DNA from 2 places in the Streptomyces durhamensis genome. Region 1 is predicted to be linked to the other one. Evidence: riboswitches for the same ligand, from Rfam matches in the RefSeq annotation. Region 1 holds a riboswitch; the other holds the start of a gene.
The links. A riboswitch is a leader RNA that binds a small molecule or an ion and turns the genes downstream of it on or off. The one in region 1 is predicted to bind guanidine.
Positions count from the first base shown of each region.

Region 2: another riboswitch for guanidine. It lies ahead of IO33_RS0132120 (MBL fold metallo-hydrolase); the one in region 1 lies ahead of IO33_RS0102360 (DMT family transporter).

Region 1 is NZ_JNXR01000002.1:145,039-149,629, reverse strand. Features, by position in the region: gene bcp (thioredoxin-dependent thiol peroxidase) at 12-479, opposite strand; gene IO33_RS0102370 (DUF3618 domain-containing protein) at 573-902, shown strand; gene IO33_RS0102365 (GroES family chaperonin) at 946-1,305, shown strand; guanidine-III (ykkC-III) riboswitch at 1,392-1,460, shown strand; gene IO33_RS0102360 (DMT family transporter) at 1,497-1,817, shown strand; gene IO33_RS0102355 (transglycosylase domain-containing protein) at 1,829-4,591, opposite strand, start outside.
Region 2 is NZ_JNXR01000026.1:47,136-51,726, reverse strand. Features, by position in the region: gene IO33_RS0132125 (SpoIIE family protein phosphatase) at 1-1,106, opposite strand, end outside; partial or broken gene IO33_RS50640 (VOC family protein) at 1,444-1,545, shown strand; gene IO33_RS0132120 (MBL fold metallo-hydrolase) at 1,725-2,603, opposite strand; guanidine-III (ykkC-III) riboswitch at 2,616-2,683, opposite strand; gene IO33_RS0132115 (SMI1/KNR4 family protein) at 2,770-3,579, opposite strand; gene IO33_RS0132110 (MerR family transcriptional regulator) at 3,662-4,114, opposite strand; gene IO33_RS0132105 (oxidoreductase) at 4,210-4,591, shown strand, end outside.

The DNA.
Region 1 (4,591 bases):
GGACCCGTTGGTCAGATGCCAAGGTCCTTGATGATCTTTGCCACGTGGCCCGTGGCGCGGACGTTGTAGAGGGCCCGTTCGACCTTGCCGTCCTCGTCCACGACGACCGTGGAGCGGATGACGCCCATGTACGTCTTGCCGTAGTTCTTCTTCTCGCCGTAGGCGCCGTAGGCCTCGGTGACCTTCTTCTCCGGGTCGGCCAGCAGCGTGACCTTCAGGGACTCCTTCTCGCGGAATTTCGCCAGCTTCTCCGGGGCGTCCGGGGAGATACCGATGACGTCGTAGCCCGCGGAGGCCAGGACCTCCAGGTTGTCCGTGAAGTCGCAGGCCTGCTTGGTGCATCCGGGAGTCAGGGCGGCCGGGTAGAAGTAGACGATGACCTTGCGGCCCTTGTGGGCGGCAAGGGACACCTCGTTGCCGTCGGCGTCCGGGAGGGTGAAGGCGGGGGCCACGTCCCCCGGCTGGAGTCGCTCGCTCATCGGGCCAGGGTAACCGGGGGGCCTTGCGGTGCGCCGGGAGCAGAAGCTGACAGACTGTCCGGGACAGCATCAGGAGACTTCGGAGGCCGTACGGTGGCGGACACGTCGGACACCAGAACCCCGGCGCAGATCGAGGCGGACATCAAGCGCCGCCGCGAAGTGCTGGCCGAGACGCTCGACGAGATCGGGGTGCGGGTGCATCCGAAGACGATCGTCGGGGACGCCAAGGCCAAGGCCGTCGCCCATCTCGATCACACGGTCGGACGGGCGTACGTCCAGGTCAATCGCGTGGTGAGCGAGGTGCGGGCGCAGTTCGTGGACGCGGAGGGCGACCTGCGGCTGGAGCGGGTCGTGCCGGTGGCGCTGCTCGCCGTCGGCGTGGTCGGGCTGCTGACCGTGGGCTCCCGGCGGCGCAAGGACTGACCCGGGCGGGTACGGGCAGGGCGAGGACAGGTAGGTTCGAGGCGTGAGCGCCAACAGAAACCAGCACAGCACCCCCCATCACGACAAGCTCCCGATCCGGATGCTGCACGACCGGGTTCTGGTCAAGCAGGAGACCGGTGAGGGTGAGCGGCGGTCGGGGGGCGGCATTCTGATTCCCGCCACCGCGGCGGTCGGTCGGCGGCTGGCCTGGGCCGAGGTCGTCGCGGTGGGGCAGAACGTACGGACCGTGGAGCCGGGCGACCGGGTGCTGTTCGACCCGGAGGACCGGGCCGAGGTGGAGGTGCGTGGGGTGGCGTACGTGCTCATGCGCGAGCGGGACCTGCACGCCGTGGCCGCGGACCGCTTCGAGGGGTCGGAGGACTCCACGGGCCTGTACCTGTGAGCGGGTCCGCCCGTTAAACGGGTCCGCCCGTCTTTCGGCAGTGCAAAAGGGGCCGGTGACCATCGTCACCGGCCCCTTTTGCACTGCCTTTGCTATGTTCGGGAGTGAGCCCGACGAGACGCGCCGTACCGGGATGAAGGCAAAGACGACGCACCGCAAGAGAGTCGTCATCCGTCTCGGAGGTGCCTGTCATGGCCTGGGTTCTGCTGATCGTCGCCGGACTGCTGGAAGTCGGCTGGTCGATCGGGATGAAGTACACGGACGGTTTCACCCGGCTGGTGCCCAGTGTGTGCACCGGTGCCGGGATCGTCGCCAGCATGCTCCTGTTGTCGTACGCCGCGAGGTCGCTGCCCATCGGTACCGCCTACGGCGTGTGGGTGGGCATCGGGGCGGCCGGTGCGGCGGTGCTCGGCATGGTGGTGCTCGGTGAGCCGGTCACCGCCGCCCGGATCTTCTTCGTGTGTCTGCTGCTGGTCGCCGTGGTGGGACTGAAGGCGACCAGCGGTCACTAGGCGGGCGGGCGTCAGGTGAGGGGGCCGCCTCCCGCGCCGGCGGCGGTGCCCGTCGTGCCGCCGCCGTCGGTGCCGCCGCCCGTGTCCGTTCCTCCCCCGGTCGCGTCGCCGCCGGTTGCGTCCCCGCCGGTGGTGTCCCCGCCCGTGGTGCCCCCGCCGGTCGTGTCCCCGCCGGTGGTGGTGCCACCGCCGTCGGTCGTGGTGGCGCCGCCGGTGGTGTGGGTGCCGCCGGTGGGGGTGCCGCCGCCGGTCGGGGTACCGGTGGTGCCGCCGCCGGACGGGGTCGCGGTGCCGCCGCCGGTCGGGGTCGCGGTCGTGCCGCCGTCGTTCTGGCCGCCGGTGGTGCCCGGCTGGGCCGAGGAGGTGGAGCTGGGCGGCTGGGGCTCGTCGGCGCCCTGCTGCAGTTGCAGGTCGAAGTCGCCGGCCGGGGTGCCCTTGAGGGCGTTACGGGTGTACTGCGCCCAGATCTGGGTGGGCGGGCCGCCACCGTTCATACGGGGCTGGCCGAGGGCGCCGTACAGCGGCATGTGCTTGGCGGTCACCGGGTCCTGGCCCATGACGGAGACCACGGTGGCCAGGTCGGGGGTGTAGCCGGCGAACCAGGCGGCGGTGTCGTTCTCCGCGGTACCGGTCTTGCCGGCCGCGGGACGGCCGGCGCCCTGCGCGGCGACGGCGGTGCCGTTGTCGACCACGCTCTGCAGCATCGACGTGGTGGTGTCGGCCGCTTCCCGGCTGACGGCCTGCTTGACCGACTGCTCGGGCAGCTTGACCACGTCCGAGCCGTTCTTGGTGAGCTTCTCGACCAAGGTGTACGTGCCGTGCTTGCCGTGGTTGGCGAGCGTCGCGTACGACTCCGCCATGTCCAGCACGCTGGCGGTGGCGGTACCGAGGGCGATCGACGGGTACGGCTGGAGGTCCGGGGTGCCGGAGGGGACGCCCAGGTCGACGGCGGTCTCCTTGACCTTGCTGGGGCCGACGTCGACGGCCATCTGCGCGTAGACGGCGTTCACGGACAGGTCCGTCGCCTTGGTGACGGTGATCTGGCCGTACGACTTCTGGTCCTCGTTCTGCGGGGCGTAGGTGCCGCCGCTCCAGCCCTGTACGGGGCGCTCGTTGGTGCCGTCGTACATGGTGTTCGGGGTGATGGTGCGGCCGTCCTGGGTGGTCGAGCCGTTCTGCACCGCCGAGGTGAACACGAACGGCTTGAACGTCGAGCCGACCTGGAAGTCACCGCGGGTCGCGCCGTTGGTGTACTGCTTCACGTAGTCGATGCCGCCGTACATCGCGACGACCTCGCCGGTCTTCGGGTCGACGGAGGCGCCGCCCGCGCGGACGTACTTGTCGGCCGTCACGTTCTTCTTGTCCAGCTTGGAGATCAGCTGGTCGTTCACCGCCTTGACGAAGGCGTTCTGCTTGTTCTTCTGGATCGTGGTGGTGATGCGGTAGCCGCCTGCGGCGAGCTGGTCCTCGGTGAGGATGTTGTTGGTGGTCAGGTAGTGCTTGACCGCCTCCACGAGGTAGCCGCGCTGACCGGTCAGGCCGGTGGAGACCGTCTGCTCCTTGGGCATGGGGAACTTCATGCCGGCGCGCTCGGACTCGCTGAGCCAGCCCTTCTTGACCATGCCGTCCAGGACGTAGTTCCAGCGGGCGAGGGCCGCGGCCTTGTTCTCGGGGTGGGCGACGACGTCGTACTCGCTGGGCGCGTTGACGAGCGCGGCGAGGTAGGCGGCGCGGGCCGGGTCGAGGCCGGCGGCGTCGCGGCCGTAGTACGCCTGGGCGGCGGCCTGGATGCCGTAGGCGCTGCGGCCGAAGTAGCTGGTGTTGAGGTAGCCCTCCAGGATCTGGTCCTTGGACTTGGTGCGGTCCAGCTTGATCGAGATGAAGAACTCCTTGGCCTTGCGGGTGAGCGTCTGTTCCTGGCCCAGGTAGTAGTTCTTCACGTACTGCTGAGTGATCGTCGAGCCGGACTGCTTGCCCTTGCCGGTGGCGGTGTTCCAGCCGGCGCGGAGCATGGCCTTGGGGTCGACGGCCGACTCCGTGTAGAAGTCGCGGTCCTCGGCGGCCAGCACGGCGTGCTGGGCGTCCTTGGAGACCTCGGCGAGGCTGACGCTCTCCCGGTTGACCTGGCTGTCGCGTGTGTCGCGGGCGATCTGGGAGCCGTCGGCGTAGAGGTAGACGTTGGCCTGCTTGGTGGCGAGGGCGTTGGCCGGCGGGATCTTGACCAGGGAGTAGCCGAGGAAGAAGAGGCCGACGAGCAGGAGGATGCCGATGATGAAGGTGCCGAGCACCATGCGCCAGGTCGGGATGATCCGCCGCCACCCGGTCCGCTTGGGCCGCTTGGGCTTCTTCGCCTTCCCCTTGCCGTCGCCGTCGCCTCCGGGGGGCTGAGCGTCACCGGGGGTGGCGGCGAGGACGGTGGTGTCGCGGTCGGGGGCGGTGGTGGTGCCCGTAGGGCCGGTGCGGGGGCCGCCGGTGGCTGCTCCGGCCGCACCGAGCGCGCCCGCGGGGCCCGCCTGGGCGGCCTGCCCGGCGGCGGCGCCCGCGGCACCGGCCGCGGCACCGGCCGCACCGGCGGCGCCGTTCGTACGAGGGCGGCCGGGGGCGCTCGCACCGGTCGCCCGGGAGGTGCGGCCCGTGGGGTTCGCCGCGTCGGCCGGAGAGGCGGCCGTCTTGGCGGGGCCGCCGGGCTCGGCCGCTCGGGGCGCGCCGACGCGCCGCAGGACCTGGGTGGTCTCGGGCGCCCGCGTCTCGCCGGCGCCCTGAGCCGCGTCGGC
Region 2 (4,591 bases), on a different contig from region 1:
TCCTCCAGCCCCGGTACGGCACGTACCGCGGGAAGGTCCCAGAGCACTGCTCCGGCGACATCCCCCGCGGCGCCCAGGAGCCGCTCGGCGGCCTGGTTGAGGAATCCGATGCGCCAGTCCGTGTCCAGGGAGACGAAGCCGTCGCTCATGTGCCGCAGGGCCCGCCCCACCGACTCGGCGGCGGCGTGCGTCTCGCTGCTGTCCCGGAGGGTGCCGATCACCTTGACCGGCGTCCCCTCCTCGTTCGTGACCGTCCGGGCACGGGCCTCGATCCAGAGGTACGTGCCGTCCTGGCGCCGTACGCGGTACTCGTTCTGGAAGCCGCCGCGCAGCTGGATGCCCGTGTCGAAACCGGCTACCGCCCTCGGCAGGTCGTCCGGGTGGATCAGCTCCGCCCACGCTTCGATGCCGCCGGTCATCACCGCGGGATCGATGCCGGCCAGCACCTCCTCGACGGGCCGGTCGGAGGTCAGCTCGCCGGTGCGCAGGTCCCAGGTGTACGTGAGGGAGGGCACCCCTTCCACGTCCCACGCGGGTGCGGTCTTGCGCGGCCCCGGACCGTTCTCCAGGGCGCGCAGCAGGGCGGGGGACGGGTTGAGGATCCCGGACGACCGGAGCCTGCCGGACATCCAGGCCGCCACCTCGTTCAGGAACGCGCACTCCGCGGCCCCGGGCTCGTCACCCCGGGCGAAGAGGACGGACAGCGCGCCGCGGCGCCGGCCGCCGCCCGGAACGGGGACGGCCAGGTGACCCATCCCGGCGGGCAGCCGGGAAGGCCACAGGGCGGCGGGGTCCCGGCCGGGCACCGGGTCGGGCGGGGCCAGGTCGGGCTGCCAGGCGATGGTGTCGTCGCGGGCGGCCGTGCTGGGCGGCGCCGTGCCCCGTGCCGGGATGATCAGCCAGGGCCGGGTCATCGACTCCGGCAGGCCGCTGTCGGCGACCAGGTAGAGGATGCCGCTCATGCCACCGCCGGGGAGATGCACCATGCCGCCCAGACCCTGCACCTCGGCCACGGCCTGCTGGAGCGCGGTCAGCAGCACCTCGACATCGTGCCGGTCCTCGTCCACGGCGTCGAGCAGCCGCATCCGCATGCGGTGGCGTTCCAAGGGGCGCAGGGTCTGTATGGTCCGCAGTCCTCGCGGCTGGTGCAGCGGACGGGGAGTGGGGGGCGTGGACGAGCCGATGTCATGCGCATCGCTTCCTCTGGTGTTCACCACGGCCGACTCTCGCCTCCGCTCATCGCTCGGCTGTTCACTGGGCTGGATGTGATCGCATACGGACCGTGTGATCCATATCGGTCTAATACATCCTAATCCGAATGAATTTCGGCGATTTAACCCCGCTCTTACAGGTTTCCGCAATAGATCGACCGTATGTGGCGTCGACTCACTCTCTGTCGCCGTTGAGGCCTCATGGGCAGAGCAATACCAGCTGACACAGCCCCTGCCATTGATCAGGCACTTCCAAGTCACCTTCGACTGCGCGGAACCCGAGCGCGTGGCTCGCTTCTGGTGCGAGGTGCCGGGGTACGTCATCTCGCCGCCGCAGGGACCAACGGGGCGCAGCTGCTGACCCATTCGGTCAGCGGCGTCCCGCCCCGTGAGGCCTGCGGGACTACGAAACGCTGATCGAGGTCGAGGAGTACGGCCCCTGGACCGACCAGTTCTGGCGCCGGCGGACACCTCGCACCTGACGACGCCAGGCAGGGCCCCGTCGTACGGCGGCTACTCGGCCGGCCAGATGACGAACGAGGGGAAGGCGTGTCGGCCCGGCCGGGCGCCGGTCTCGTCGAGCGCGGCGCGGATCTCGTGCAGGTGAGCGGTGGTCATCTGGAGGGGTGGCTCGTCGGGCTGGTAGGTGGTGCGCACCGGGTAGTCCACGCCCGGTGCGTTGGTCATCTCGATATGGCAGCCCAGAACGTGGGTGACCGGTCGGCGTTCGGAGAACTCGATCAAGCGGTCGATGGTCCGGGCGAAGGCGGACCGGTCCTGGACGTAGAGCCGGCCGGGATAGACCGTGTCGCCGGTGAGCAGGAACCCGGCCCACGGGTCGTAGAACGTGACCGCCGCCTCGTGGTGCCCCGGGGTGGCGAGGCACTCGACCACGCGGCCTCCCAGATCGACGCGTGCCACACCGGTGGGATCCTCGTCGAATCCGAAGTAGCTCCAGGCGGTGGCGAGGTCGGCGCCGACCAGCGTGGTGCGGGGGCGGTCGGCGAACTGGCCGTCGCCCGCGATGTGGTCGCCGTGCGGGTGGGTGTGCAGCACCAGCAGGTGGTACCCCTGCCGGGGGTTTCGGGTGAGCCAGCCGTCGATGAGCTCGTCGACCACCCGGCGCAGGGGGAAGAACGCGGCGGAAGCGGTGGCGCCGGTGTCGATCAACACCGCCCGGGCGTTTCCGAACAGCAGGAACAGGAACGGCGCCTCGTAGTCGATCGCCATGTTCTGCCGCAGGATGTACGTGTGCTCGTCGTACGCGTGGACCTGGATGTCCGGGTCGGTGTTGTGCTTGGCCGACGGCGAGCCGTGGATCCAGCGGACGTCCAGCCCGCGGGACGGGGGAACCCGGCCGGCGAAGTCGATGCAAGCGCTGCCCGTGTCCATGACGCCTCCACGAGTGCGTCGTCTTGGCGGGCCGGGTACGGCGCACATCTCGTCCGGGGCAGGCACCTGTGCGCCTCCGCGGTGACGCTACCACGGCGCTGACCGGCCCCTCTCCTCGTCCGAAGGCGCCGGCCGGCCTGGCCGCGGATGCCGCCGGCGGTGCGGTTCAGCTGCTCTGCCGGTAGTTCATGAACCAGTGGGTGTCGAAGAAACAGGCCATCGTGAACGGGTGGTGCGGGTCGGTGAGGATGCGGCAGACGAACTCCGCGGTCTGGCAGTCGAAGGGCACGTCCTCGCCGTCGCAGGACCGGATCACCACGGGCCAGTGGTCGGGGTCGTCGCCGTCGGCCCTCCAGCAGTACAGGTTCTCGTGCTCCGTGCTCGCCCAGACGAACAGGCCGTCCTCCCGGAAATCCGTCCACGGCACCTGGTTCAGGTCCAGGAATCCGTCGAAGGCACCCTTGCCGAACGTCTCGACCATGCGCTTGTAGTCGCTCGGCAGCGCGGTGCCCAGGCGGGACTCCGCCTCCGCCCAGTCCACGTCGGGCCGCTGGGCGGGCTGGGTCCACCCGGTGATCCGGACGAGCCGCTCCGTCCAGTCGACGTCCTCGTCCGAAGCGACCGCCGAGGATGCGGGCACCTCCGCGGGCACCTCCCGGTGAGCCACCACCAGCACCGGCCGCACGATCCCCTCCGCGTCCCGCGCCGTACCCGTACCGACCCACTGGTCCCCGTACGCCCACGCCCGTATGGTCACGGCCCGGTCCTCGAAGGGGACGAGGAGGGCCGCGCCCCTGGACTCGTCGGCCGTCGGATCGGTGAAGCCGTCGAGGACGAGGGTGCGCGAGGCGCCGTACCTGCCGCCGAGCAGGTCGGTCAGTTCCTGCAGATCCAGGTCGCCGGGCAGGTACATCCAGTCGTTCACCGGGCCGAGCCGGGCCAGCAGGTCGCTGACGTTCGCTTGGGTGAGCTCCATGGCGGACAGTAGAGCGGACCGCACCGACAACGGCCGGACCGTCCTGCGAGCGACCATCACGACTCCGCGACCGCCGGGACCGTCACGCGCCCTGCGGCGGACGGCACTCCTGGTGAGAGTCGGTCCGGGCGGCATCCGGGTGGGACGGATTCCAGAGCCGGTCGGCCTCACCGCGGGCGACATGCTCCTCGTAGATCCTCACCTTGTACCGCATCACGGCCAGGCTCTCCTGCAACTCCCGGATCCGCCCCTCCACATGGCTTTCGTGGCGGCGCAGCAGCTCCAGCCGCTCATGCTCGTTGCCCGGGCCCTGCCGGACCAGCTCGATGTACTGCCTGATCATCGCCAGTGGCATGCCGGAGGAGCGCAGCTTCGTGCAGATCGCCAGCCATTCCAGATCTTCCTCGTGATAGATCCGACGGCCGTTGGACAGGCGGCGCACCGGGTTGGCGAACAGGCCCTCCCGCTCGTAGAACCGCAGGGCGTGAACGCTCAGCCCACTGCGCTCCGCCACCTCACCGATGCTCAGATCCATGAGCGACCCCCGTCACACAGCGCTTGATCTAGACCCGACTCTAGCTTCTAGCGTCGAGCTGTTGGCCCATCAGGCGATCGGAACTCGGGAGAGCAATGAGCGTGTGGTTTGTCACCGGTGCGGCGCGTGGACTCGGCGCGGAGATCACCCGTGAGGCGCTGGAGCGGGGGCACAGCGTGGTCGCCACGGCGAGGGACGTGTCGGCGGTGCTCCGGGCCTACCCGCGGAAGCCGGAGGGGCTGCTGGCGGTGAAGGCGGACGTGACCGAGCCGGAGCAGTTGACGGCCGCGGTGGAGGCCGCTCTGGCGGAGTTCGGCCGGATCGACGTCGTGGTCAACAACGCCGGCTACGGCCTCGTGGGCGCGATCGAGGAGGCTTCCGACAAGGCTGTCCGGGATCTGTTCGACGTCAACGTGTTCGGCGTGCTCAACACGTTGCGGGCGACCCTGCCGACGTTGCGGGCCCAGCGATCGGGAC